Regions from separate parts of the Cronobacter turicensis genome, predicted to be linked through region 1. Evidence: predicted binding sites of a transcription regulator. Region 1 holds the regulator's gene; each other region holds the start of a gene.

Region 1 (9,620 bases):
CGCCCGGAAGTATGAAACGGCGCTGCGCCCGCCGTTCTTTCGCGCGCTGGTCGATTACGTAAATCAGGGCAATAGCGCCTTCGACTGCCCCGGCCACCAGGGCGGCGAGTTTTTCCGCCGTCACCCGGCGGGCAATCAGTTCGTCAGTTTCTTCGGCGATACGCTGTTTCGCGCCGATCTCTGCAACGCCGACGTGGCGATGGGCGATTTGCTGATCCACGAAGGCGCGCCCTGCCTTGCGCAACAGCATGCCGCAGAGGTGTTTAACGCCGATAAAACCTATTTTGTGCTGAACGGCACGTCCTCCGCCAATAAAGTGGTGCTCAACGCGCTGCTGACGCCAGGCGATCTGGTGCTGTTTGACCGCAATAACCATAAATCGAACCACCACGGCGCGCTGTTGCAGGCGGGCGCGACGCCGGTCTATCTGGAAACCGCGCGTAACCCGTACGGGTTTATCGGCGGGATCGACGCCCACTGTTTCGACGAGCATTACCTGCGCGAATTAGTGCGTGAGGTATCGCCAGCGCGCGCCGCCGCGGCACGCCCGTTCCGGCTGGCCGTTATCCAGCTCGGCACCTATGACGGCACGGTCTATAACGCCCGTCAGGTTGTGGATACGCTTGGGCCGCTGTGCGACTACCTGCTCTTTGACTCCGCGTGGGTCGGCTATGAGCAGTTTATCCCGATGATGGCGCCCTGCTCGCCGTTGCTGCTGACGCTTAACGAAAACGATCCGGGCATTCTCGTCACGCAGTCGGTGCATAAACAACAGGCCGGGTTTTCGCAGACCTCGCAAATCCATAAAAAAGACAGCCATATTAAAGGCCAGCCGCGTTACGTGCCGCACAAGCGGATGAATAACGCCTTTATGATGCACGCCTCCACCAGCCCGTTTTACCCGCTTTTCGCGGCCCTGGACATTAACGCGCGGATGCACGAGGGCGAAGCCGGACGCCGCATGTGGATGCGCTGCGTGGAATATGGCATTGACGCCCGCAAGATGATTTTCGACAACTGCCGCGCCATTCGGCCCTTTGTTCCGGCGATGGTCGACGGCCGTCCGTGGCAGAGCTATGAGACCGCGCAGATCGCCTCTGATTTACGGTTTTTCCACTTCGTGCCCGGCGAGCGCTGGCACGCCTTTGAGGGCTACGCGCCGCACCAGTATTTCGTCGACCCGTGCAAGCTGCTGCTCACCACGCCGGGGATTAATACAGAGACCGGCGAATATGAAGACTTCGGCGTGCCCGCCGCCGTGCTCGCAAGCTACCTGCGCGAAAACCATATTATCCCGGAGAAATGCGATCTTAATTCCATTCTGTTCCTGCTGACGCCCGCCGAAGAGATGAGCAAGCTGCAACAGCTGGTGGCGCAACTGGCGCGCTTTGAAAAACTGCTGGAGAGCGACGCGCCGCTTAGCGACGTGTTGCCCTCGCTCTATAAACAGCATCAGGCGCGCTATGAGGGTTACACGCTGCGGCAGCTCTGCCAGGAGATGCACGACTTTTACGCCAGCCGTAACGTCAAAGCGCTGCAAAAAGCGATGTTCCGTAAAGCGCATTTCCCGCGCGTCGCCATGAGTCCGCAGGCGGCCCATCAGGCGTTTATTCGCGGCGATATCGAGCTGGTGCGTCTGGAGCAGGCGGAAGGCCGCATCGCGGCGGAGGGCGCGCTCCCCTACCCGCCCGGCGTGCTGTGCGTGGTGCCAGGCGAAATCTGGGGCGGGGCGGCGCTGCATTACTTCCAGGCGCTGGAAGAAGGGATCAACCTGCTGCCGGGCTTCGCGCCGGAGTTGCAGGGCGTGTATGTCGAAGCCTGCGACGGGCGTCATCAGGTCTGGTGTTACGTGGTCAGTGAAAAACCTGCGCCGCAACGCCGCGCAGAAGGAGCGTTATGATGGGCAAATCTAACAAAATGGGCGTGGTGCAGCTGACCATCCTGACGATGGTCAACATGATGGGCTCAGGCATCATCATGCTGCCAACCAAACTCGCCGAAGTGGGCACGATTTCGATTATCTCCTGGCTGGTTACTGCGGTGGGCTCAATGGCGCTCGCCTGGGCGTTCGCCAAATGCGGGATGTTCAGCCGTAAATCGGGCGGCATGGGCGGCTATGCGGAGTATGCCTTCGGTAAATCCGGCAACTTTATGGCGAACTACACCTATGGGGTGTCGCTGCTTATCGCCAATGTGGCTATCGCCATTTCTGCGGTCGGCTATGGCAGCGAGCTGCTCGGCGCGGCCTTAACGCCGGTGCAGACCGGCATCGCCACTATCTGCGTGCTGTGGATCTGCACCGTCGCGAATTTCGGCGGCGCGCGCCTGACCGGCAAACTCAGCAGCGTCACCGTCTGGGGGGTGATTATTCCGGTGGTCGGGCTGTCGGTGATCGGCTGGTTCTGGTTCAGCCCATCGCTGTATGTCGCCTCGTGGAATCCGCATCACGTGCCGTTTTTCGACGCGGTCGGATCGTCTATCGCCATGACGCTGTGGGCCTTCCTGGGGCTGGAATCCGCCTGCGCCAATACCGAGGTGGTGGAAAACCCGGAGCGCAACGTGCCGATTGCGGTGCTCGGCGGCACGCTGGGCGCGGCGGTGATTTATATCATCTCCACCAATGTGATAGCAGGCATCGTGCCGAACATGGATCTGGCCCGCTCCACCGCGCCGTTCGGGCTGGCTTTCGCACAGATGTTTACGCCGGGCGTCGGGAAAATCATTATGGCGCTGATGGTGATGTCATGCTGCGGATCGCTGCTCGGCTGGCAGTTCACCATCGCCCAGGTGTTCCGCTCCTCCGCCGATGAAGGCTATTTCCCGAAAGTCTTTTCTCGCCTGAGCCGCGCCGAAGCGCCGGTGAAAGGGATGCTGACGATTGTCATCATCCAGAGCGTGCTGTCGCTGATGACCATCAGCCCTTCGCTCAACAAGCAGTTTAACGTGCTGGTCAACCTGGCGGTGGTGACCAATATCATCCCGTATATTCTGTCGATGGCGGCGCTGGTGATTATTCAGCAGGTGGCGAAGGTGCCGCCGCGCAAGGCGAAGCAGGCGAATCTGGTGGCGCTGCTTGGGGCGATTTACAGCTTCTACGCGCTCTACTCCTCAGGCCAGGAGGCGATGCTGTATGGCGCGATGGTGACGTTTATGGGCTGGACGCTGTACGGGCTGGTGTCGCCGCGTTTTGAGCTGACCAATAAGCACGGTTGATAATTGCCATACCGGTGAAAGCAAAACGGCAACCCGAAGGTTGCCGTTTTTTGTGCCTCCCGTTCAGGAGTGCACTTATGCGTTTTTCAGCACTTCGCTGACGATTTCCACCGCTTCTTTCTCAATCTGCTTGCGGTGTTCTTCACCGAGGAAGCTCTCGCAGTAGATTTTGTACGCGTCTTCGGTGCCGGAAGGACGCGCCGCGAACCAACCGTTCTCGGTCATCACTTTCAGGCCGCCGATGGCAGCGCCATTGCCCGGTGCGGCCGTCAGACGCGCGGTGATCGGGTCGCCCGCCAGCGTGCTGGCGCTGACCATTTCCGGAGAGAGCTTAGAGAGCGCCGCTTTCTGCGCGGAGGTCGCGGAAGCCTGGAGACGGTTGTAGCTCGGCGCGCCGAAACGCGCGGCCAGCTCGTCATAGTGCTGCTGCGGGTTTTTACCGGTCACAGCCGTGATTTCCGCCGCCAGCAGGCACATGATGATGCCGTCTTTGTCGGTAGACCACGGCGTGCCGTCAAAGCGCAGGAAGGACGCGCCCGCGCTCTCTTCGCCGCCGAAGCCGAAGCTGCCGTCGTAGAGACCGTCAACGAACCATTTAAAGCCGACCGGCACTTCCACCAGCTTACGGCCCAGCGCATCCACCACGCGGTCAATCATCGCGGAGGAAACCAGCGTTTTGCCGACGGCCACGTCCTGGCCCCATTGCGGACGATGCTGGAACAGGTAGTTGATCGCCACCGCCAGATAGTGGTTCGGGTTCATCAGGCCCGCAGGCGTGACGATACCGTGGCGGTCGTAGTCCGGGTCGTTGGCGAACGCCAGATCGAACTTATCGCGCAGCGCCAGCAGACCGGCCATCGCCGATTCCGAGGAGCAGTCCATGCGGATCGCGCCGTCTTTATCGAGATGCATAAAGCGGAAGGTCTGATCCACCTGATCGTTGACGAGGGTGAGATCAAGCTTGTAGTGCTCCGCGATGCGCTTCCAGTATTCGATACCGGAGCCGCCGAGCGGGTCAACGCCGAGCTTCAGGCCCGCTTTCTGGATAGCAGCCATGTCGACGATGTCCGCCAGCCCTTCGATAAACGGCTGCACCAGGTCTTTTTCCTGAATGCGGCCGCTGGCCCAGGCGTCGTCCAGAGAGAGGCGTTTTACCCCTTTCAGGCCGTCCGCCAGCAGCGCGTTGGCGCGGTTTTCGACCACTTTGGTGACGTTGGTGTCCGCCGGGCCGCCGTTAGGCGGGTTGTATTTGATGCCACCGTCGTCCGGCGGGTTGTGCGATGGCGTGATGACAATGCCGTCCGCCTGCGCGCCGCCGCGTTTGTTGTGCTCAAGGATCGCATTAGAGACCGCAGGCGTCGGCGTATAACCGTTATTCTCCTGCACGATGATATCGACGCCGTTGGCGGCCAGCACTTCCAGCACGGAGATAAACGCGGGCTCAGAGAGCGCGTGCGTATCTTTGCCGACATAGCACGGCCCGGTGATGCCGTTTTTCGCACGGTCTTCGGCGATCGCCTGCGCGATAGCCAGAATGTGCGGCTCGTTAAAGCTATGGCGCGCGGCGCTGCCGCGGTGGCCCGAGGTACCGAACTTCACCGCGTGTTCCGCATTACCCGCTTCCGGCTTCAGCACGTAGTACTGCGCGGTCAGCTGGGCGACGTTGATTAAATCACTCTGTTGTGCAGGCTGTCCCGCACGGTTATCGACTGCCATGGCCTGGTCCTTCTGACGCAAGAGTTAAATGGTGCCGCAAACCTTCTCAATCAATTCCGCCGGGAACTGCATGGTCTGCATGATGTGTTCGATCATGCTGCATTTGCGGCCTGTATTCGTATTCGTGATCACCCAGTACGGGGTGCCCGGCACGTGGCGGGGCTTCGTCTGGTTGCCACTTTGCAGCAGCGTTTGCTCATCACCGGCGAAATAGACGCGGGTACGGCCATGTAATGACTCGGTCGCTTCGGCAAACGCGTTTGCATCCAGTGAATAGAGTGTAGACAGCACCAGCATAAAACGATTGACCGCGCGTTTTTGTTCGGCGTATTCATCCGACAGCAGTAACTCACGCATGGCGCGCACGCGATCGCGGGCCGGGTTTACCGGTTTTTCAGGCTCAGCGGCGGGCGCGACGATGGCGGAAGTCTCTGCTTTGGCTGGAGTAGCGGCTAACTGCGAGGAGGCGGAAAATTTCAACATGCGCCGTAAAATGTCGGACGCGCTTTCGCCAATATGCAGGGTGTGGCTGGCAATGTAGCGATACAGCTCGTCATCAACTTCAATCGTTTTCATCTTAATCCAGTGCGATATCTTTTCTGAATACAAGTCGTTGGGATTATAGAGTTAAAACCCAACAGCGGATAGCGTCAAACCAGGAAGGCCGCAAAAGTCGGAATTAACTGGAACCTTGCAGCCGGGCGGCAGAATGGTCAACATGATAACCTAACCTGTCAGTCGCCAAAAAAGAACTTTGCCATGAAATTAAATACCCGCACGCAATCTGCGCAACAACCGACTCAAAATACACCGATTGTGTTCATTCACGGGCTGTTTGGCAGCCTGGATAACCTGGGCGTGCTGGCGCGCGAGCTGGTGGAAGATCATGACGTTGTACAGGTAGATTTGCGCAACCACGGGCTTTCCGGGCGCAGCGAGACGATGGATTACCCGGCGATGGCGCAGGATATTCTCGAAACTCTCGACGCGCTGGGGCTGGAAAAGGTGATTCTTATCGGCCATTCGATGGGCGGCAAAGCGGCGATGGCGGTGACCGCGCTTGCGCCGGATCGCATAGAAAAGCTGGTGGCGATTGATATCGCGCCGGTGGATTATCAGGTGCGCCGTCACGATGAGATTTTTAACGCGGTGAACGCGGTGAGCGACGCGGGCGCCACGTCGCGCCAGCAGGCGGCGGAAGTTATGCGCCAGCACATTAGCGAAGAAGGCGTGGTGCAGTTTCTGCTGAAATCGTTTGTCGAGGGCGAATGGCGCTTTAACGTGCCGGTGCTGTGGCGTCAGTATGCGCGTATCGTCGGCTGGGAGACGGTGCCTGCCTGGCACGGCCCGGCGCTGTTTATCCGCGGCGGCGCGTCGCCTTACGTGGAAGAAGCGCACCGCGAAGCGTTGCTCGCGCAGTTCCCGCAGGCCCGCGCGCATGTGATTGCGGGCGCAGGCCACTGGGTGCATGCCGAAAAACCGCAGGCGGTGCTTCGCGCAATCCGTCGTTTTCTGGAAACTGATTAAAAACAGACCGACCGGCGCCGTCCTGCGCCGGATGCGTTGGCGCGCTTCGCTGCCTCATGTATGATGGCGCGCTGAAATACCGCCGGGCTCCGCCACGGCAGCCTGTTTCCCCTGTCTATACTCATACCATGGCAAAAGAACAAACGGACCGCACAACGCTCGATCTCTTCGCGGATGAACGCCGTCCGGGCAGACCGAAAACCAACCCGCTGTCGCGCGACGAACAGCTGCGCATCAATAAGCGCAACCAGCTTAAGCGTGACAAAGTTCGCGGGCTTAAGCGCGTCGAGCTGAAGCTGAACGCCGACGCGGTAGACGCGCTGAACCATCTCGCGCAGGCGCGCAATATCAGCCGTAGCGAGCTGATAGAAGCGATGCTGCTCGCTCAGCTGAAAGCCTTGCAGGAGTAAGGTCTGGTCTGATTTTTACCCAAAAGGACGGGGCAATGTAGCAGAGAGTGCACCCGGCGCCTGATACCGTTTCCGCACCCTCTTTTGTTCTGCTATGATTGCCCTATCTGTGGGCGTTATGCCAGCACCATCACATTTAGATTCAAGAGGTTATTCTTCTTATGGCAATCGTAGGCATCTTTTTCGGCAGCGACACCGGCAATACCGAAAATATCGCAAAAATTATCCAGAAACAGCTCGGGAAAGACGTTGCTGAAGTGCATGACATTGCTAAAAGCAGCAAAGAAGATCTGGAAGCATTCGATATTCTTCTGCTTGGCATTCCGACCTGGTATTACGGCGAAGCGCAGTGCGACTGGGACGATTTTTTCCCGACGCTGGAAGAAATAGATTTCAACGGCAAGCTTGTCGCGCTCTTCGGCTGCGGCGACCAGGAAGATTACGCTGAATACTTCTGCGACGCGCTGGGCACCATTCGCGACATTATCGAGCCGCGCGGCGCGACCATCGTTGGTCACTGGCCGACCGAAGGCTATCACTTTGAAGCCTCCAAAGGTCTGGCGGACGACGATCACTTCGTCGGTCTGGCGATTGACGAAGACCGCCAGCCTGAGCTGACCGCAGAACGCGTTGAAAAATGGGTCAAACAGGTTTCTGAAGAACTGCATCTGCAGGAAATCATCAACGCCTGAGATACATGGCGCGGGCGGATGTCCGCGCCGTTTGATAGATAAAAGCAATGAAAATAATTGCTACAAATTTTTAACTTTCCCTCGCTAAGCTGTACAATGGCTTCCTTAATTATCAGGCCCTCCACGTGAAAAACGCTGGCTGGTCCACGATTTTTAAGCTCTTTTTTGCCGGACGCTTGCGGTTTTCATTTAGGCATGTCAGTTCTATAATGAGACGCATTCATCTTCGGCGTATCCGATGTATCGCTTCCTTCCGGAGCGAGTCGTTAAGCAACAGGACAGATTCCGCATGACTGACAACAATACCGCATTAAAGAAGGCCGGCCTGAAAGTCACGCTTCCTCGATTAAAAATCCTCGAAGTGCTGCAGGAACCGGTCAATCATCATGTCAGTGCGGAAGACCTCTATAAGCGTCTGATTGACATGGGTGAAGAGATTGGCCTTGCCACGGTCTATCGCGTACTTAACCAGTTCGACGATGCCGGCATCGTCACCCGTCACAATTTCGAAGGCGGAAAATCCGTTTTCGAGCTGACGCAACAGCATCATCACGATCATCTGATTTGCCTCGATTGCGGCAAAGTGATCGAGTTCAGCGATGACTCCATTGAAGCTCGTCAGCGTGAAATCGCAACGCGTCATGGCATCCGCCTGACCAACCACAGCCTCTATCTGTACGGGCACTGTGCGGATGGCGACTGCCGCGAAAATGAACACGCGCACGAGGCTGGCGGCAAATAACGTTCGCCACGCTGCATAACCCAGGCCGACATCTGTCGGCTTTTTTATTCTCTGAAAACCTTCCCCTGAAAATACAAATGTATTTTTTTAGATAAAAATAAAATTTATGGTGTTTTAATACAGCGCACAATGCTTAATTAAGCTACTTATATTTTATTAAATGGAAATTCAGAAAATATAAATATCTTTACCGGTCAATCGTTTAGACGTAAGATTACCCCTGTTCTTCCTTTTATCTCCCCTGCCCCTTATTGCAGCAATAAAAAAGCATCCATTAAGATACAGCAACGATTTAATTCTATTTTATATAAGGTAACCAATATGGTCTTACCCCCTAAACCGCTTGCTGAGATTTACCGTATCGCGGATATTTTCAATAGCTACGGTAACTGGTCTCGCGCAGAAAAAAATACGCTCATTCCCCTGCGGGACGGGGAGATCTGCATCATTCGCGGTGGTCAGTTCTCTCTGATGCGCCAGAGCGACCGGCTGCTGCTGGAAAAAAGCAGCGCGCCTTCCGTTCTTGGTCTCGCCAGGAATTTAGGTAAATCCCAATTCGCAAAATTACAGGCTGATTCTGAATGTCATTATCAGTTAATTCCTTTTGATTATTTCATGCAGGAAATTGAAAAAAATCACTGCCAGTTACATCTGCTTATTTTGTCCTCATGGATTATTAATATACTTTGCTATCGCGAAGAAATCATGATCGGTAGAAACAGCTTCAGTATGATTAAAGCGAATATCGATTGCCTGGCGGCGATGGATGAGTTCATGCGTAACCGCATTAACGTGGCGGATTATATTGTTAAAAAAACTAATCTTTCCCGCAGTATGGTGATGAAAACCCTTTCTCAATTACGCAGCGCGAAAAATATTGAAATCAGTAAAGGCAAGCTGGTCGCGGTTCATCATCTGCCGGACACGCTGTAACACGCACGGCGCCCCACACAACAAAGCCAGCCCGGAGGCTGGCTTTTTATTACGCCGGGTTACAGCTGTACATTCTCCACACGGCTGTAACGTTTGCCGTCGCTGCTGACGCTTCGCACCTGCACCGCGCCTGCGACGCGTGGCGGCTTCGCGGCGTCATAACGCTGCCAGCGCGCGCCGCCGTCGGTGGAATACTCCATTGCGACGCCAGGCAGGCTGATGTTCATCCGCAACACGCCCTCTTTAACGCGCGCGCCGGGCACCGGTAAACGGAACTGCACGCCCGCTTTTTCAAGCTTCGGCAGTTCGCGGCTGCCGGTCAGGTTCGCAAAGCGCGTCCAGTCGTCGTGCAGCGCTTTCACATCCACCAGATGCGTTTCGCCGCCT
Region 2 (9,620 bases), 2.1 Mb from region 1:
GCTATCAGCGAGCGCCCGGACTGGCGCGAAAAGGCAACGGAATACGGCTTTAACTTCCACACGATGTACGGCGAGCCGTACTGGTGCGAAGACGCCTACTACCGGCTGACGCTGGCGCAGGTCGAAAAGCTCGAAGACGTGACCGCCGAGCTGCACCAGATGTGCTTACAGGTCGTCGAGAAAGTGGTTGCAAGCGACGCGCTGATGACCAAATTCCGTATTCCTAAGCACACATGGGAGTTTGTGCGTCAGTCCTGGCGCAGCGGCCAGCCGTCGCTCTATTCGCGTCTCGATCTCGCCTGGGATGGACGCGGCGAGCCGAAGCTTCTTGAAAATAACGCCGACACGCCGACCTCTTTGTATGAAGCGGCGTTCTTTCAGTGGATCTGGCTTGAAGATCAGCTGCGCGCCGGGAACCTCCCGCAGGGCAGCGATCAGTTCAACAGCCTCCAGGAGAAGATCATTGAGCGTTTCGGCGAGCTTAAAGCGCAATATGGCTTTAACCGCCTGCATCTCGCCTGCTGTCGCGATACGGTAGAGGATCGCGGCACGGTGCAGTATTTACAGGATTGCGCCAGCGAAGCCGGGATCGAGAACGATTTTCTGTTTATCGAAGATATCGGCCTTGGCGAAAAGGGGCAGTTTACCGATCTGCAGGATCAGGTGATTAGCAATCTGTTTAAGCTCTATCCGTGGGAGTACATGCTGCGCGAGACGTTCTCCACCAAGCTGGAAGACGCGGGCGTGCGCTGGCTGGAGCCTGCGTGGAAGAGCATCATCTCCAACAAAGCGTTGCTGCCGCTGCTCTGGGAGCTCTACCCGAACCACCCTAACCTGCTGCCAGCTTACTTTAGCGAAGATAATCCGCCGTCGATGGAAAAATATGTGGTGAAACCCCTCTTTTCCCGCGAAGGCGCTAACGTGTCGATTATCGAGAACGGTCAGACCATCGAGCAGGTGGAAGGCCCGTATGGCGAAGAAGGCACTATCTTGCAGCAGTTCTGCCCGCTGCCGAAATTTGGTGACAGCTATACGCTTATCGGCAGCTGGCTTATCAACGACCAGCCCGCCGGGATCGGTATTCGTGAAGATAAGGCGCTGATAACCCAGGATCTGTCGCGCTTCTACCCGCATCTGTTTGTGGAATAACAGCGATGGCGCCCCAGGGGCGCCATGGTTAACCCACCTGCACCGACAACATGCTTAACGACGCCATTTCCAGACCATCCACCGGAACGCTCACTGTTTCGGTGCCGTCCCACGTGCCGAGCGCGTACAGCAGCGGCAGGAAATGATCCGCCGTCGGGTTCGACAGGCTGCCGCCGGGATGATCCAGATAGTTGACCAGCGGGTGATCTGCCGCCTCGCCGCGCCACGTCAGGTTTTCTTTGACAAAGTTATTGAACGACTCCGCCCACGGGTACGGCTCACCTTCCCCATGCCAGCGTGCAGTACGCAGGTTATGGACGACGTTGCCGCTCGCCACCAGCATGACGCCTTCGTCACGCAGTGCGGCAAGGCGGCGGCCCATCTGATAGTGCCAGACCGGAGGTTTGGTACTATCTATACTCAACTGCACTAGCGGAATATCCGCCTGCGGATACATTTTTATCAGTACGCCCCAGGCGCCGTGGTCAAAGCCCCAGGCGTCTTTATCGAGCGTAACCGGCAGCGGCGCGAGAAGATCCACGACGCGCTGCGCCAGCGCTGGCGAGCCGGGGGCCGGATAATGGGTATCGTACAGCGCCTGCGGGAAACCGCCGAAATCGTGAATGGTTTGCGGCTGTTCCATCGCGGTCACGCCGGTACCGCGCGTAAACCAATGTGCCGAAACCATCACAATGGCTTTCGGACGCGGCAACGTTTCGCCAAGCGCGCGCCAGGCGCGGGTATAACGGTTATCTTCCAGCACGTTCATCGGGCTGCCGTGGCCCAGAAACAGTGCAGGCATACGGGATGACGGAGTCATTTTTTTATCCTGAAACGGTAATATCAATGGACTTACCTTACGCCGATTACGCGCTGAAAGAACGGAGATAACCATGATGAAGACCGTCAGAAAATTTGAATGTAAGTAATCTGTAAAAGCCACGGACGGGCCTCGACTTTTCCGTTCCGCTCGATACATTAATGATAATCATTATCAAAAAGGAGTGTTCGATGTCTGTGCCTCTGATCCTGACCTTACTGGCGGGCGGCGCCACGTTTATCGGCGCGCTACTCGGCGTGCTCGGTCAGAAGCCCTCTAACCGGCTGCTGGCTTTCTCGCTGGGTTTTGCCGCAGGCATTATGCTGCTGATTTCCCTTATGGAAATGCTGCCCGCCGCGCTCGGCGAAGAAGGCATGTCGCCGGTGCTGGGTTATGGCATGTTTATCGTCGGCCTGCTGGGCTATTTCGCGCTCGATCGCCTGCTGCCGCACGCGCATCCGCAGGATCTTATCGATCCGTCGCCAGCTCACGCGTCGCGTAACCTGCGCCGCACCGCGCTCCTGTTGACGCTTGGCATCAGCCTGCATAACTTTCCGGAAGGTGTCGCCACCTACGTGACGGCCAGCACTAATCTGGAGCTGGGTTTCGGGATTGCGCTCGCGGTCGCGCTGCACAACATCCCGGAAGGGCTGGCGGTGGCGGGCCCGGTTTATGCGGCAACGGGCTCGCGCCGTAAAGCCGTTATCTGGGCGGGGCTCTCCGGGATGGCTGAAATTCTGGGCGGGGTACTGGCGTGGCTGATCCTCGGCACGATGGTGTCGCCGGTGGTCATGGCGGCGATTATGGCGGCGGTCGCAGGGATCATGGTGGCGTTGTCGGTAGATGAGCTGATGCCGCTTGCCAAAGAGATCGATCCGCATAACAACCCGAGCTACGGCGTGCTGTGCGGCATGTCGGTGATGGGATTAAGCCTGACGCTGCTGCAAACCAGCGGCCTTAGCGGCTAATAAAAAAGCCCGGTCAGACCGGGCTTTTCAGAAGCATTCAGGCCCGGCGTTCGCCGGGCTTTTTGTCAACTCGCTTTGCGCTCCTGCGCCTGGCGATAGCTCACTAAATCTTCGATGGTCACGACCGGCATATTGTGTTCGCGGGCAAACGCGATGCACTCCGGCGCACGCGCCATGGTGCCGTCGTCATTGGTCAGTTCGCACAACACGCCCGCTGGTTTAAAGCCTGCCAGCGAGACTAAATCGATGGTCGCTTCGGTGTGACCGCCGCGAGTCAATACCCCGCCCGGCTGCGCGCGCAGCGGGAAAACGTGCCCAGGACGGTGCAGATCGGATGGTTTCGCGTCATCGGCAATCGCCGCGCGAATGGTCGTGATGCGGTCGGCGGCGGAAACGCCGGTCGTCACGCCGTGCGCCGCTTCGATAGTCACGGTAAAGCCGGTGCCGAACGCGCTGGTGTTGTTTTCCACCATCATCGGCAGGTCGAGCTGTTTACGGCGTTCTTCGGTCAGGCACAGGCAAACGATGCCGCTGCCGTGACGGATGGTTAACGCCATCTGTTCAACGGTCATGGTTTCGGCGGGGAAAATCATATCGCCTTCGTTTTCACGGTTCTCGTCATCGAGCACCATCACGCCGCGCCCTTCGCGCAGTGCGGCGATCGCGTTTTCCACGCGTTCAAAAGCGGTGCCAAAAGCAGAAAGAAGCGTCTGATTCATGGTAAAGAAACCTCATTAATTATATGGATTACCAGAATCAGGGCGGTCTTAGGAGTGCCGACAAGCGGCAAGCAAAATAACGTGAGTGGGCATAAGCCCAGGCAGATCGTTACTCTCTCCCATCCGGACTTTAACCGTCGGCCCCGGAATTACACCGGATCTGCTGACCTTCAGAAACAACCTGAAGCGCTCGCGGGCTTTCAGTTTACCTTGCGTCTGACGCTTTCGCGCAGAAGCAGGATCAGCCTGATTTACCGCCGGTGGGGAATTACACCCCGCCCTGAGAATAAGCGGAATAACTATAACGCCATTGATAATCGTCGGCAATGCATGAGATTCAAACATTTCCGGTTTATACCCTTCCGATCAGCGATTACAATTACTCTTCAGACCATACCAGATCAGGGAAACCGCTATGATTGACCCGAAAAAAATTGAACAGATCGCCCGTCAGGTCCATGAATCGATGCCAAAAGGGATCCGTGAGATCGGGGAAGATGTTGAGAAGAAAATCCGCCAGGTATTGCAGGCCCAGCTGTCTCGCCTGGATCTGGTGAGTCGTGAGGAGTTTGACGTGCAGACGCAGGTACTGCTGCGCACGCGTGAGAAACTGACGGCGCTGGAACAGCGTCTGACTGCACTGGAATCCAGCGGCGCAACCACCGCCTCCGCGCCGGCAGAGACTTCAGCGACCGCAGGCAGCGCCAGCGCGCCCGTCACCGCCGTGACGCCGCCGCCTGCCATCCCGCCGGTTGACAGCCTCGACAAGCAGGACTGACAGAAACAACAACGCCCCCTGCCAGGCAAGGGGCGTTCGCACCAGACGGCTTTAACTGTTCTTCTGGATCTTCTTAATGATATTGGTGGTCGAGCAGCCATCTTCAAAGTTCAGCACCATGACCTCCCCGCCGTTGGCCCACACCTCTTTGCTGCCTGCGATATCTTCAGGCTTATAGTCGCCGCCTTTGACCAGCAGATCCGGCAGGATTTCGCTGATAAGCCGCTGCGGCGTGTCTTCTTCAAACGGCACCACCCAGTCGACCGCTTCCAGCGCGGCCAGCACAATCATGCGCTGCTCCTGCGGGTTTACCGGACGGGTTTCGCCTTTCAGGCGTCGGGTGGAGGCATCACTGTTGACCGCCACAATCAGACGGTCGCCGAGTTTGCGGGCATTCGCCAGATACGAGACGTGGCCTGCGTGAAGAATGTCGAACACGCCGTTGGTCATCACCACTTTCTCGCCGCGCTTGCGCGCCGCCAGCACGGCTTCTTTCAGCGCCGCTTCGCTCATCACGCCAAAGCCGGTTTCCGAGCGCCCGCGCACGGCGTTTTCCAGTTCCACCGGCGATACGGTTGACGTACCGAGCTTGCCGACCACCACGCCCGCCGCAGCGTTCGCGAAGAAGCAGGCTTCTTCCAGCGAATTGCCGGACGCCAGCGTCGCCGCCAGCACGCCAATCACGGTATCGCCCGCGCCGGTCACGTCATAGACTTCCTGCGCCTGCGTCGGCAGGTGGAACGGCGCTTTGCCCGGTTGCAGCAGCGTCATGCCCTGTTCCGAGCGGGTCACCAGCAGCGCGCTGAGATCGAAATCGGCGATGATTTTCATGCCGCGCTCGACAATCTCCTGCTCGTTTTTGCATTTGCCCGCCACCGCTTCGAATTCAGACAGGTTCGGCGTCAGCAGCGTGGCGCCACGATAGCGCTCGAAATCGGTGCCTTTGGGATCGATAAGTACCGGAACGCCCGCGTTACGCGCCAGCTGGATCATCTGCTGGACGCTTGCGAGCGCGCCTTTGGCGTAGTCAGAAAGCACCAGCGCGCCGATCTGCCCCAGCGCCTGGTTGATGCGCTCGTGCAGCGGCTCGGGATCGACCCCGTCGAAGCCCTCCTCGAAATCAAGGCGAATCAGCTGCTGGTTGCGCGACAGCACGCGCAGCTTGGTGATGGTCGGGTGCGTCGGCACTGACACGAAATCACACTTCACGTTCACCTGTGAGAGTGACTGGCTGAGCGCGCGCGCCGCGTCGTCAATGCCGGTCAGGCCGACCAGGCGCGAACTGGCCCCGAGAGACGCGATGTTCATCGCCACGTTCGCCGCGCCGCCCGGGCGCTCTTCGATGGTTTCCACTTTCACGACCGGCACCGGCGCTTCCGGCGAAATGCGGCTCGTCGGGCCATACCAGTAGCGGTCCAGCATCACATCACCTACTACCATGACGCCTGCGCGTTCAAAATCGGGCAGCGTTACTTTCATTCCTGACTCTCCTGAGAGACACCAAAATTTGCGCGCGATGATAGCACAGTTACGCGCAATCGCACGGTTACGCCGGGGCCAGCCAGCGCCGCCAGCTGTCGCGCACCTGTTCGCGCTCGGGCCCGAACGCCGTCTGCGCCACATGCCCTGGCTGTTCCTGCAAGGCCAGATGGTGCAGTTCATCGCGAAGGGTGACATAGGCGTGCGTGAGCGCTTTCGCTTCGTCCTCGCGCATAATGTCGTGCTGCGCCAGTAGTTCAAGAATACGCACATTATCGGACCAGCGCGTCAGCTTCGGCTGCTCCGGCGCGTAGCGCAGCACCAGATACTGCGTAATAAATTCGATATCCGTAATGCCGCCTTCATCGGCTTTGATATCAAACCGATCGCGGTATTTATTGCCCAGGTGCGCGCGCATTTTTTCGCGCATCTCGCGCACGTCGGTTTGCAGCTTGTCGTTGTCGCGCGGGGTGGCGAGCACCTCACGGCGAATGGCGTCAAACTGCGCCTGCAGCGGCCTGTCGCCGTAGACGACGCGGGCGCGCACCAGCGCCTGATGCTCCCACGTCCAGGCCTCGTTTTTCTGGTAATCGGCGAACGCTTGCGCGGTAGTCACCAGCATCCCGGCCGCGCCGGACGGGCGCAGACGGGCGTCCACTTCATAGAGAATGCCGGACGACGTGCGGGTGCTGAAGAGATGCATAATGCGTTGCGCCAGGCGCAGATAGAACTGGCGCCCGTCGATCTCGCGCTCGCCGTCGGTCATCACATCCGCCGGACAGTCGTGCAGGAAGACTAAATCAAGATCGGAGCTGTAGCCGAGCTCCCAGCCGCCAAGTTTGCCATAGCCCACCACCGCGAAACCGCGGCCGTCGCGTTCGCGCAGATGCGTCGGCTGGCCGTAGCGCGCCACCATATGGCCCCACGCCTGCTGTACCACCGCGTCGATGATTGCCTCGGCAAGCCAGGTTAAGTGATCGCTCACTTTCATCACCGGCAGCGTACCGGCGATATCCGCCGCGGCCACACGCAGCAGTTGCGCCTGTTTAAACTGCCGCAACGCCTCAAGCTGTTGTTCTTCGTCGTCATCCGGCACGCGCAGCAGATACTGGCGCAGTTCATCGCGGTAGGCATCCATCGCCGTCGGCTGATAGAGCGTATTCGGATCGAGCAGTTCATCAAGCAGCAGCGGATAGCGCGCCAGCTGGCTTGCGACCATCGGCGAGGCGGCGCACAGGCGGATTAAGTGCTTCAGCGCGCCGGGATATTCGCTTAACAGCTCAAGATAAGTGGTGCGCGTAACGATGCCGGTCAGCAGCGGCGTCACGCGGGAGAGCGCCAGCGCCGCGTCGTCAGGACTTGCGCAGACGGCACTCAGCAGGGGCGGCATCAGGTTATCGAGCACCTGACGCCCGCGCGGGCCAATGGTGCGCTTTTCGGTCTCTTTGCGAAAATCCGCGAGCGTCGCGAGGAACCGCATCCGGCCTTCCGCCCCTAACGCGCTCAGCACCGGCGCGTCGTCGTCGGCATCCAGCGCGTCATGCCACAGCTCGCGCCAGCCTTCGTTCAGCGCCTCTTCGCCTGTGCCCGGCTCTTCATCGCCGATAAGCTCGTTAAACACGCGGCGCACGCCCGCCATATGGCGCTCCAGCCGCGCGCTGAGCGCCTCCCAGCGCTCTTCGTCCATCGCCCACGCCAGACGCGCGCGGTTCAGCGCGTCGCCCGGCAGCGTCTGGGTTTGTTCATCGTTAATGCTTTGCAGCAGGTTTTCGAGACGCCGCAGGAAGAGATAGGCGTCCCGCAGGCAGGCGGCGTCGCCAGCGGAAAGCAGATGCAGATGTTCAATCGCCTCAAGCGTCGGCAGCAGCGAGCGCTGCTGTAAGGACGGCTCGCGCCCGCCGCGGATCAGCTGGAACACCTGGACGATAAATTCGGTTTCGCGAATACCGCCCGCGCCGAGTTTGATGTTATCGGTCAGCCCCCGGCGGCGCACCTCGCGGGCAATCATGCCCTTCATATTTCGCAGCGACTGAATCACGCTGAAATCGATATAGCGGCGGAAGATGAATGGCCGCAGCATGGCGCGCAACTCCTGGCTCCAGGCGTCGTCGGTGTCGCCCATGATGCGCGCTTTCACCATCGCGTAGCGCTCCCAGTCGCGCCCCTGCTCCTGGTAGTAATCCTCAAGCGCGGCGAAGCTCAGCACCAGCGGGCCGCTGTCGCCGAACGGGCGCAGGCGCATGTCCACGCGGTAGACAAAACCGTCCTGCGTGGGCTGGTCGAGCGCTTTAATGAGCCGCTGGCCAAGACGCGTGAAAAACTGGGCATTATCCAGCTCGCGCCGGCCGCCCTGCGTCGAGCCGCCTTCCGGCCAGGCGAAGATAAGATCGATATCCGAAGAAAAGTTGAGCTCGCCGCCGCCAAGTTTCCCCATACCGAGGATCATCAGCGGCTGTGGGACGCCCTGCGCGTTGCATGGCGTGCCCCATTCGCGACAGCAGGCGGCGTAAAGCCAGTCGCGCGCAGCGACGATAAGGGTTTCCGCAAGCTGGCTGAGCTGCGTGAGCGTTTGCTGCGTGGTGGCCTGTTTCAGCGTCTGCGACCAGGCGATCCGCGTCATCATCCGGCGGCGGAACTGGCGCAGCGCGCGCATCAGCGCCGCCTCGTCGTTAACGTCCGCAAGCGCTGTCTGCAGCCAGGCGGGGTAATGCTGCCACTCGTCAGGCACAGGCGGCGCGGCTTCCAGCTCGTTCAGCCATTCCGGGCGCGCGCTGAGCGCCTCGCGCACGAAATCGCTGAAGGTCAGCACCGCGCGCGCCTCATCGCTGAGTGCGGCGGTATCAAAAGGCAGCCGCTCCACCACGGCTTGCCAGTGCTGTTGCAAAGGGAGGGAGAGCGGCGTCATGCGGGTTTCCTGTGGTTATTTACACTTTCCCGCTGTGCCGCCAGAACGGCGCCTGCGAGATAGCCTCATTGCGGAAGTGTTCAATTTCAATGCGCTGGCCGGTTTCGATGGCGTGACGCAGCCCCTGCCAGTTATCGAGCCAGAACAGCGCGACGGTTTCGTTATAGACGCCCGCCAGCAGACGCAGCGCGTCCAGTTCGCGCGAAAGACGCGGCAGTTGATCAACGTAGCGGTCGCCGAGCGGCTGGCCAAACGCGGCTTTCAGCTCGGCGGCGTGACGCGAGAGGTTAATATCGGCAAAGCGTTTCCAGGAATCCGCCATCTTCTGACGGCCCTTTTCATCAAGGAAAGGCTGCCAGCCGCGGAAGATCAGCCATTCGGTGAGCGCCAGGCGCGCAGAGGCCTGAATAGCGCTGAAAGCAACCGTCTGGGCCGACGCGTCGGTCGCAAGCGTCGCCTCGCACTGGGTCAGCAGGTCACGTAAGCGAGTACTCGCTTTTCGGGGAACGATGCCGCCGAACAACGCCAGCGTATGGCGTACCAGCGCAATCGCCTCTCGCACCTGCTGCTTCGCTTTGTCGTTACCACGCAGCCACAGCTCGTCGTGGTACAGCCAGTGATCGAGCGCCCACTCCAGCGACGCTTCAAGCCCCTGTTCGACAGTCATTTTCGCAGGCGCTTTAAGGAGCGTGAGCGGACGCAGCGGGCGTTCAGGATTCCCCTGCGCCAGGTGATAACCGCGCGCCGCTTTGCTGAGGCTCCCCTGACGCAGGCCCGGTTTCGCGACCAGCTGACGGGCGAA
Region 3 (9,620 bases), 1.2 Mb from region 1:
GTCAGTCGACCGGCCTCGTGATTGACCCGTATTTCTCCGGCACCAAGGTGAAGTGGATCCTCGACCACGTCGAGGGCGCCCGCGAGCGCGCTAAGCGCGGCGAACTGCTGTTCGGCACCGTCGATACCTGGCTTATCTGGAAAATGACCCAGGGCCGCGTGCATGTCACCGACTACACCAACGCCTCGCGCACCATGCTGTTCAACATCCACGAGCTTGACTGGGATGACAGAATGCTGGAAGCGCTGGATATTCCGCGCGCCATGCTGCCGCAGGTCCGTAAGTCATCTGAAGTGTACGGCCAGACCAACATCGGCGGTAAAGGCGGCACCCGTATTCCTATCGCCGGTATCGCGGGGGACCAGCAGGCGGCGCTGTTTGGCCAGCTCTGCGTGAAAGAAGGGATGGCGAAAAACACCTACGGCACCGGCTGCTTTATGCTGATGAACACCGGCGAAAAAGCGGTGGCCTCGACCCACGGCCTGCTGACCACCATCGCCTGCGGCCCGCGCGGTGAAGTGAACTATGCGCTGGAAGGCGCGGTGTTTATGGCGGGCGCGTCGATTCAGTGGCTGCGCGACGAGATGAAGCTCATCAGCGACGCGTTTGACTCCGAATATTTCGCGACCAAAGTGAAAGATACCAACGGCGTTTATGTAGTACCGGCGTTTACCGGCCTCGGCGCGCCCTACTGGGACCCGTACGCTCGTGGCGCGATTTTCGGCCTTACCCGCGGCGTGAACTCTAACCACATTATTCGCGCGACGCTGGAATCCATCGCCTACCAGACCCGCGACGTGCTGGAAGCGATGCAGGCGGATTCCGGCATTCGTCTGCACGCGCTGCGCGTGGACGGCGGCGCCGTGGCGAACAACTTCCTGATGCAGTTCCAGTCCGACATTCTGGGCACCCGCGTGGAGCGCCCGGAAGTGCGTGAAGTCACCGCGCTGGGCGCAGCCTATCTGGCTGGTCTTGCGGTCGGCTACTGGCAGAACCTGGATGAACTCCAGGAAAAAGCAGTGATTGAGCGTGAATTCCGCCCGGGTATTGAAACCACCGAGCGTAACTACCGCTACGAAGGCTGGCGCAAAGCGGTGAAACGCGCCATGGCCTGGGAAGAGCACGACAAAGAGTAAGCGTTAACCTCATTGGTCTCCCCCTTTTCTCCCGCCTTCGGGCGGGAGACTTTTCCCGCTTTTTTCATTCGTCCCCCGCAATTAGTGTATCCTTTGCAGCAATACCCCCTTTTCTGATGGTTTGTGTGAATGAAAGAGATCGAAAAAGCTGAAATTAAACGCCTGAGCGACCGCCTTGATGCCGTACGTCACCAGCAGGCCGCCGTTTCCCTGACGGAAGCCGCCGACAAATACGCGGAGCTGGAGCAGGAAATCGCCACGCTGGAAGCGGAAATCGCGCGCCTGAAAGATGTGCGCACCGACAAGCTCAGCAAAGAAGCGCAGAAGCTGATGGCCATGCCGTTTAAACGCCCCATCACTAAAAAAGAGCAGGCCGATATGGGCAAGCTGAAAAAAAGCGTGCGTGGGCTGGTGGTCGTTCACCCGATGACCGAGCTTGGCCGTGAAATGGGCCTCAAAGAGATGACCGGCTTTGCGAAAAGCGAGTTTTAAGCGTGGCGGGCCGCCGTCTGGCGGCCGTGTTAACTGAAAGAAAGCTTTAATTTAACGCCGCACGCCTGCGCATACCGTTGAAGCGTGTCGGCGCTGGCGCATAGCGCGTGATCTTCCAGGCGGGTGATTTCTGGCGGTGAGTTGCCCATTCTTTCGGCAACGTCGTCTTTTGTCAGTCCCGCCTGAGTACGCATCGCGAAAGCAAAAAACGTGCGTGCGATATCTTTAGCGCCAACCCGCAGTTCGTACAAGCCCCCACTTAACACGCGGGTGTCCGGATAACGCAGCCGGAAACTTTCTCGTTCAAGCTTTTCCAGCCCTCTCAACACTTCGCCTGCATAGCGGGATCAAGCACGTACAGTTCTCCCACGGCGCCTGGATGAAAAATTAATTCAAACATGACGCGCTTCCCTGCACAGAATTACTCTCCAGCATCACTCTCTGTCATACCTTCCGGGCTTCCTGCCCATGAAATCGGAAATGATTTTACTGCTGTAAACGAAAGCGAAACGTTTTATGTGCGGTTATTGCGAGACGCCTTCCACGATTTCTCGTTTCGAAGAGGGAGTGGCGCTGACTCGCCAGACACCGCCTGAATTGGCCCTACCAATTCCCTCGCAAACTTACCGCCCACTCACAAAACCCCAAAAAAGCGTAACCAGTGTGTTGCCGACGCCTAACAAATGGTTAACCTTTTGTTGTCATTCACCCTACAACAACACATTGGTTGGGCCACTTTTACAAATCCGCGCTAACAGAAGCACAGACTTCCGGCACGAATGAAGGCCCGCAGGAGATTCGCTATGCACCTCTGGCAGCAGAATTACGACCCGGCAGGGAATATCTGGCTCTCAAGCCTGATTGCCGCTTTGCCGATCCTGTTTTTCTTTTTCGCGCTGATTAAGCTCAAGCTGAAAGGCTATCTGGCGGCGACCATTACCGTCGTCATCGCGTTGCTGGTGGCGCTCTTTTTCTACAAGATGCCGGCGGAACGCGCATTCGCGTCCGTGATTTACGGCTTCTTCTACGGCCTGTGGCCGATAGCGTGGATTATCATCGCCGCGGTGTTCGTCTATAAAATTTCGGTGAAAACCGGGCAGTTCGACATCATCCGCTCGTCTATTCTCTCCATCACGCCGGACCAGCGCCTGCAAATGCTGATCGTCGGTTTCTCGTTCGGGGCGTTTCTGGAAGGGGCCGCGGGTTTTGGCGCGCCGGTGGCGATCACCGCCGCATTGCTGGTAGGACTTGGCTTTAACCCGCTGTACGCCGCTGGGCTGTGCCTGATTGTCAACACCGCGCCGGTGGCGTTTGGCGCGATGGGCATCCCGATTCTGGTGGCAGGCCAGGTGACCGGGCTCGACAGCTTCCAGATTGGTCAGATGGTGGGCCGTCAATTGCCGTTCCTGACGATTATCGTGCTGTTCTGGATCATGGCGATTATGGACGGCTGGCGCGGCATCAAAGAGACCTGGCCCGCGGTGCTGGTCGCCGGTGGCTCGTTTGCCATCGCCCAGTATTTGAGCTCGAACTTTATCGGGCCGGAGCTGCCGGACATTATCTCTTCACTGGTATCGCTGATCTGCCTGACGCTGTTTCTCAAACGCTGGCAGCCGGTGCGTATTTTCCGCTTCGGCGATATGGGCGCCTCGGTGGTCGATCAGACGCTGGCGCGCAAGAACTATACCGCAGGCCAGGTGGTGCGCGCCTGGTCGCCGTTCCTGTTCCTGACCGCCACGGTCACGCTCTGGAGCATTCCGCCGTTTAAAGCGCTGTTCGCCAAAGGCGGCCCGCTGTCAGATCTGGTGTTTAACTTCTCCGTGCCGTTCCTGGATGGCCTCGTGGCCCGTATGCCGCCGGTTGTCGCAAAGGCCACCTCCTACGCGGCGGTCTACAAATTCGACTGGCTCTCCGCCACCGGCACCGCGATTTTCGTGGCGGCTGTCATTTCGATTATCTGGCTGCGCATGAAGCCGAAAGCCGCCGTGGAAACCTTCGGTCAGACGATGAAAGAGCTGGCGCTGCCGATTTACTCTATCGGCATGGTGCTGGCGTTCGCGTTTATCTCTAACTACTCCGGGCTCTCCTCGACGCTGGCGCTCGCGCTGGCGCACACCGGCAGCGCGTTTCCGTTCTTCTCGCCGTTCCTCGGCTGGCTTGGCGTGTTCCTGACCGGTTCGGATACCTCGTCGAACGCGCTGTTCGCGGCGCTCCAGGCCACGGCGGCGCAGCAGACCGGCGTCTCGGATATTCTGATGGTGGCGGCGAACACCACCGGCGGCGTGACCGGCAAGATGATTTCGCCGCAGTCTATCGCTATCGCCTGCGCGGCGGTGGGGCTGGTGGGCAAAGAGTCGGATCTCTTCCGCTTTACCGTGAAACACAGCCTGGCGTTCACCTGCATGGTGGGGCTCATCACGCTGCTTCAGGCTTACTACTTTACCTGGATGATCCCATGACATTAATGACCCGGCGACTGGCCGACCATCTGGTGGAGCGCATTCGTGCGCTCATCGCCGAGCGCGGGCTGGAAGCCGGAATGCGCCTGCCTTCGGAGCGACAGCTGGCGCAGGAGCTTGGCGTCTCGCGCAATTCACTGCGCGAAGCGTTGCAGATTTTGATTCGCGACGGACTGCTGATAAGCCGTCGCGGCGGCGGCACCTTTGTGCGCTATCAACTGGAGCCGTGGTCGGAACAGCGCATCGTCCAGCCCATCCGCAACCTGATGGCGGACGATCCGGGTTATCGCTACGACATTTTAGAAGCCCGCCACGCCATTGAGGCCAGCACCGCGTGGTATGCGGCGCTGCGCGCCACCGCGCAGGATAAAGAAAAGCTGCGCTACTGCTTCGACGCGATGTTGCAGTTTACCGAACGCGACGACCCGGATCTCGCCTCGCAGGCCGACGTGCGCTTTCACCTGGCGATTGCCGAGGCGTCGCACAACGTGGTGCTGCTCCAGACCATGCGCGGCTTTTTCGATCTGCTGCAGTCGTCCGTGATGGAGAGCCGTCAGCGGATGTATCAGCAGCAGCCGATTTTCGCGCAGCTCACCGGCCAGCACCGCGAGATGCTGGAGGCGATAGAAACCGGCGATGCCGAACGGGCGCGCAACGCGACGCTGCGCCACCTCGGCTTTGTCCACTCCACGATTAAACAGCTTGATGAAGATGTCGCCCGCCAGGCGCGTGTCACCCGCCTGCCCGACGACCTAATGAAACCGTCCAGGGAGAATGATGAATGATTATTTCCGCAGCCAGCGACTATCGCGCAGCGGCGCAGCGTATCCTGCCGCCGTTTCTGTTTCACTACATCGACGGCGGCGCATACGCGGAATATACCCTTAAGCGCAACGTGGACGATCTCTCACAGGTGGCGCTGCGCCAGCGCGTGCTGAAAAATATGTCGGACTTAAGTCTTGAGACGACGCTGTTTAACGAAACGCTCTCGATGCCGGTCGCGCTCGGCCCGGTCGGGCTGTGCGGCATGTACGCGCGACGCGGCGAAGTTCAGGCGGCGCGTGCGGCGGCGGCGAAAGGCATTCCCTTTACGCTCTCGACGGTGTCTGTCTGCCCGATTGAAGAGGTCGCGCCCGCTATCAATCGCCCGATGTGGTTCCAGCTGTATGTACTGCGCGACCGCGGTTTTATGCGTAATGCGCTGGAGCGCGCCAAAGCGGCGGGCTGTTCGACGCTCGTGTTTACCGTTGATATGCCAACGCCTGGCGCGCGCTACCGCGATGCCCACTCGGGCATGAGCGGCGCCAACGCCGCCATGCGCCGCTACTGGCAGGCGGTGACGCACCCGCAGTGGGCGTGGGACGTGGGTCTGCATGGCCGCCCGCACGATCTCGGCAATATTTCCGCCTATCTCGGCAAGCCGACCGGGCTTGAGGATTACATCGGCTGGCTGGCGAACAACTTCGACCCATCCATCTCCTGGAAGGACCTGGAATGGATCCGCGAATTCTGGGATGGCCCGATGGTTATCAAGGGGATCCTCGACCCGGAAGACGCCCGCGACGCGGTGCGCTTCGGCGCCGACGGGATTGTGGTATCCAACCATGGCGGCCGCCAGCTTGACGGCGTGCTCTCGTCGGCCCGCGCGCTGCCCGCCATCGCCGATGCCGTGAAAGGCGATATCACAATCCTGGCTGACAGCGGCATCCGTAACGGGCTGGATGTGGTGCGCATGATAGCGCTCGGCGCCGATAGCGTGTTGCTGGGCCGCGCGTATCTTTACGCGCTCGCGACCCACGGCGAGCAGGGCGTGGCGAATCTGCTGAATTTGATTGAGAAGGAGATGCGGGTGGCGATGACGCTGACCGGCGCGAAGTCGATTAAGGAGATCACCCGCGAATCGCTGGTGCCGTCCCCGGAATTTACGTCGGTTTTAGCGGACCTGCCCGCCGCCAGCGCGAAACCTAAGCAGGATAACGCAGCGTAAATCGTGGGTGTTGTGACGATGGCGGGTTAATTGACGATGGCGGGTGCGGCTTCGCTTACCCGCCCTACAACGCATAGAGACAAGTTTTCCCGTAGGGTGGGTAAGCGAAGCGCACCCACCAGCAAGCACCGCCCCATTTCCTGTAGGGTGGGTAAGCGCAGCGCACCCACCAATTACATTCGGGTAACCGCGCGCACTACCCCCGGCCCCACAACCTGCGCGAAAAACCCTCGATCTTCCCGTTAAGACGCCGGTTTTGCAGCGTTTTCGCCCAACTGGCGGAAAGGCCGCCTGCGCTCAGCAGCCGGTGATACTGCTCGTCATCGAACGGCGTATGCCACGCGATGGCGGCGGCCTCGCGCACGGAAATGCCGCTCACTCGCGACACCAGCTCCAGCGGCGCGTCGCTGAACACCTTGCCCTCGCCTATCACCCGGTACAGCCAGCCGCAGCGCGCGGTATCCTGCATCCGGCCGGAAAGCTCGCTAATCCTAGAGTGAAAATTGACCTTAAAACACGGCGAACGCGGCTGGGTGATTTGGATAAGCGCCTCGCCCCAGCGAAAGATATCGCCGATAAACGCGTTTTCTTCGGTAAGCCCCAGCGTTGAGAGATTCTCGCCAAACGCGGGCGGCGCGAACCACTCCGCCTGTTCCGGGTATTCACGCGCCCAGACGGCGTAATGCTCGCGCGGATAATGGCACAGCGCGCGGTCCGCCCCGCCGTGAATTTTCTTCTCCGCCTGCTGATCGCCAACCAGCCCGCGGCTGGTGAGCGACAGTTCGCCTTCCACCTGCACTTTGCCGATGGCGCTGGGCCTGCTGCCTTCATAGTCGCGGATTTTGCCGAGATAAACCTGCACCGGGAAATACATACGCGCCTCCTTTTGCGGATATAAAAAAAGCGAGCCATCAGGCTCGCTTTTTACAGGTCAGGTTGCAACCTTATTTCTGAGAAGCGAAACGCGCTGCGGCTTCGTCCCAGTTAACCACGTTCCAGAACTCTTTGATGTAGTCCGGACGGCGGTTCTGGAATTTCAGGTAGTACGCATGCTCCCACACGTCCAGGCCCAGGATCGGGTAGCCGGAAGCGCCGGAAATAGCTTCGCCCATCAGCGGGGAATCCTGGTTTGCGGTGGACACGACAGCCAGTTTGTCGCCTTTCAGCACCAGCCACGCCCAGCCAGAGCCGAAACGGGTCGCTGCCGCTTTCTCGAACTCTTCTTTGAATTTCTCAACGGAGCCGAAATCGCGCTCGATAGCCGCTTTCAGATCGCCCTGCAGGGTGGTGCCTTTTTTCAGGCCTTTCCAGAACAGGCTGTGGTTCGCGTGGCCGCCCGCGTTGTTACGCAGAACGGTTTTCTTGTCAGCCGGAACCTGATCCAGTTTCGCGATCAGCTCTTCAACCGGCAGGTTCGCCAGCTCCGGCAGGCTTTCCAGCGCCGCGTTGGCGTTGTTGACGTAAGTCTGGTGGTGTTTGGTGTGATGGATTTCCATCGTCTGCTTGTCGAAATGCGGTTCAAGCGCGTCATAGGCGTACGGCAGGGATGGCAGTGTATAACTCATATTCATCATCTCCATTATTATCGGGCGGCAGAGGTGTTAACGCCGCGTAAGCAGTGGGTTCATTATAGTTAATTAAATGATATTGAAAATGTTTATCAATGCCGCAGTTTTTATATGGTTATAACTTAACGCAATAATGGCTGAAAATGGACACCTGGCGCTGATTTTTACACAGATTTCCATGTCTTAGGCATCGTCTGAATTCACCACAAAGTGTGATCCCCGTTCGGCTTACCCCCTGTTTTTTGCCATCCGCCTGCGCTTCGCGGCAGCGCCCCGAAGGTGAAAGATTGAGCGCCTCAATAGACTCGTTTCGGTTAGGGGGCGGCTTTCGCTCCCGTCTGGCCTTATGACGGAAACGAGGACGACAGCATGAGTAACGCAATAACCATGGGAATACTGTGGCATTTGATTGGCGCCGCGAGCGCCGCCTGCTTTTATGCGCCGTTTAAGAAGGTGCGGCACTGGTCCTGGGAAACCATGTGGTCAGTAGGCGGCGTGGTGTCGTGGCTGATTTTACCGTGGGTAGTCAGCGCTCTGCTGCTGCCCGATTTCTGGGCCTATTACCGCTCGTTCAGCGCCGCCACGCTGCTGCCGGTGTTTTTATTCGGCGCGATGTGGGGCATCGGCAACATTAACTACGGCCTGACCATGCGCTATCTCGGCATGTCGATGGGCATCGGCATCGCGATTGGCATTACGCTGATTGTCGGCACGCTAATGACGCCGATGCTGAACGGTAAATTCGGGCTGCTCATCGGCACACCCGGCGGGCGGATGACGCTGCTTGGCGTGTTCGTCGCCCTGATTGGCGTCGCCATCGTCACCCGCGCGGGCCAGTTGAAAGAGCGCCAGATGGGTATCAGGGCCGAAGAGTTTAACCTCAAGAAAGGGCTGGTGCTGGCGGTGATGTGCGGCGTGTTCTCGGCGGGCATGTCGTTTGCGATGGACGCCGCAAAACCGATGCATGAAGCCGCCGCGGCGCTGGGCGTCGACCCGCTGTATGTCGGCCTGCCGAGCTATGTCGTTATCATGGGCGGCGGCGCGCTCATCAACCTCGGCTTCTGTTTTATTCGCCTCGCGAAGGTGAAAACGCTGTCGCTGAAAGCCGATTTCTCGCTGGCGAAACCGCTGCTTATCAGCAACGTGCTGCTCTCGGCGCTGGGCGGGCTGATGTGGTATTTGCAGTTTTTCTTCTACGCCTGGGGACATGCGCGCATCCCGGCGCAGTATGACTACATCAGCTGGATGCTGCACATGAGCTTTTACGTGCTGTGCGGCGGGATCGTCGGGCTGGTGCTGCGCGAGTGGAAAGCCGCCGGGCGTCGCCCGGTCAGCGTGCTGAGCCTGGGCTGCGTGGTGATTATCGTGGCGGCGAATATCGTCGGGCTGGGCATGGCGGCGAACTAACCTGTCATTGCGCCCCACTGCTGACGCCACACCCGTGGCGTCACGCCCGTTTCACGGGTAAACACCACCGAGAAATAGTTACTGTCCTCAAAGCCGCAGCGCGCGGCGATATCGCTAATCAGCAACGAGGAGTGACGCAGCAGGTACTGCGCCTGGCAGATGCGCAGCTGGCGCAGATACTGGCTGATGCTCATGCCCGTCTGCTGGCGGAACAGCTGGCGCAGCGGGCGTTCGGCAATCTGGTAATGGCTGCAAAAGTGCTGCAAATCAAACGGCACTTCAAGGCTGTTGCCCAGCGCCGCCATCAGCAGATCCAGCGTTTCGCCCTCGCCCGGCCCCGTGCCGCCCGATGGCTGATAACGATGACGGCGCAGCGTAATCGCCAGTTGTAAAAAGAGGCTTTCGGCTAAACAGTGCGAGAGCGCGTCGTGCTTCGGGCTCTCATGCTCCAGCTGGTCGATGACCTGACGCGCCTGCACCATACCCTGGCTGCTGAGCCGCCAGCGCGGGTCGCCGTTCACACCGCGCGGGTTTTCCAGCAGATCGCGCCAGTTAACGTTCAGTTGCAGTC

What was found. The regulator Fur, encoded in region 1, represses iron uptake genes when iron is present. The targets are predictions, from matches to a motif close to ATAATAATGAGAACNACTATCAA.
Region 2: zupT (zinc transporter ZupT) is a predicted target of Fur. The motif match lies at 2,125-2,147, and genes of this name have one in related genera.
Region 3: sodA (superoxide dismutase [Mn]) is a predicted target of Fur. The motif match lies at 7,716-7,738, and genes of this name have one in related genera.

What each region holds. Positions count from the first base shown of each region.
Region 1 is NZ_CP165997.1:2,987,116-2,996,735, forward strand. It holds gene speF (ornithine decarboxylase SpeF) at 1-1,900, shown strand, start outside; gene potE (putrescine-ornithine antiporter) at 1,900-3,213, shown strand; gene pgm (phosphoglucomutase (alpha-D-glucose-1,6-bisphosphate-dependent)) at 3,289-4,929, opposite strand; gene seqA (replication initiation negative regulator SeqA) at 4,954-5,505, opposite strand; gene ybfF (esterase) at 5,689-6,456, shown strand; gene ybfE (LexA regulated protein) at 6,585-6,866, shown strand; gene fldA (flavodoxin FldA) at 7,028-7,558, shown strand; gene fur (ferric iron uptake transcriptional regulator) at 7,848-8,300, shown strand; gene AB8W27_RS14280 (helix-turn-helix domain-containing protein) at 8,622-9,233, shown strand; gene AB8W27_RS14285 (beta-N-acetylhexosaminidase) at 9,293-9,620, opposite strand, start outside.
Region 2 is NZ_CP165997.1:694,178-703,797, reverse strand. It holds gene AB8W27_RS03375 (glutathionylspermidine synthase family protein) at 1-1,149, shown strand, start outside; gene ygiD (4,5-DOPA dioxygenase extradiol) at 1,178-1,969, opposite strand; gene zupT (zinc transporter ZupT) at 2,161-2,937, shown strand; gene ribB (3,4-dihydroxy-2-butanone-4-phosphate synthase) at 3,003-3,656, opposite strand; FMN riboswitch at 3,764-3,948, opposite strand; gene AB8W27_RS03355 (accessory factor UbiK family protein) at 4,072-4,434, shown strand; gene hldE (bifunctional D-glycero-beta-D-manno-heptose-7-phosphate kinase/D-glycero-beta-D-manno-heptose 1-phosphate adenylyltransferase HldE) at 4,486-5,913, opposite strand; gene glnE (bifunctional [glutamate--ammonia ligase]-adenylyl-L-tyrosine phosphorylase/[glutamate--ammonia-ligase] adenylyltransferase) at 5,981-8,818, opposite strand; gene AB8W27_RS03340 (inorganic triphosphatase) at 8,838-9,620, opposite strand, start outside.
Region 3 is NZ_CP165997.1:4,195,830-4,205,449, forward strand. It holds gene glpK (glycerol kinase GlpK) at 1-1,136, shown strand, start outside; gene AB8W27_RS19985 (YibL family ribosome-associated protein) at 1,266-1,628, shown strand; gene AB8W27_RS19990 (XRE family transcriptional regulator) at 1,658-1,957, opposite strand; gene lldP (L-lactate permease) at 2,432-4,087, shown strand; gene lldR (transcriptional regulator LldR) at 4,084-4,872, shown strand; gene lldD (FMN-dependent L-lactate dehydrogenase LldD) at 4,869-6,074, shown strand; gene yiiM (6-hydroxyaminopurine reductase) at 6,271-6,948, opposite strand; gene sodA (superoxide dismutase [Mn]) at 7,019-7,639, opposite strand; gene rhaT (L-rhamnose/proton symporter RhaT) at 8,012-9,049, shown strand; gene rhaR (HTH-type transcriptional activator RhaR) at 9,046-9,620, opposite strand, start outside.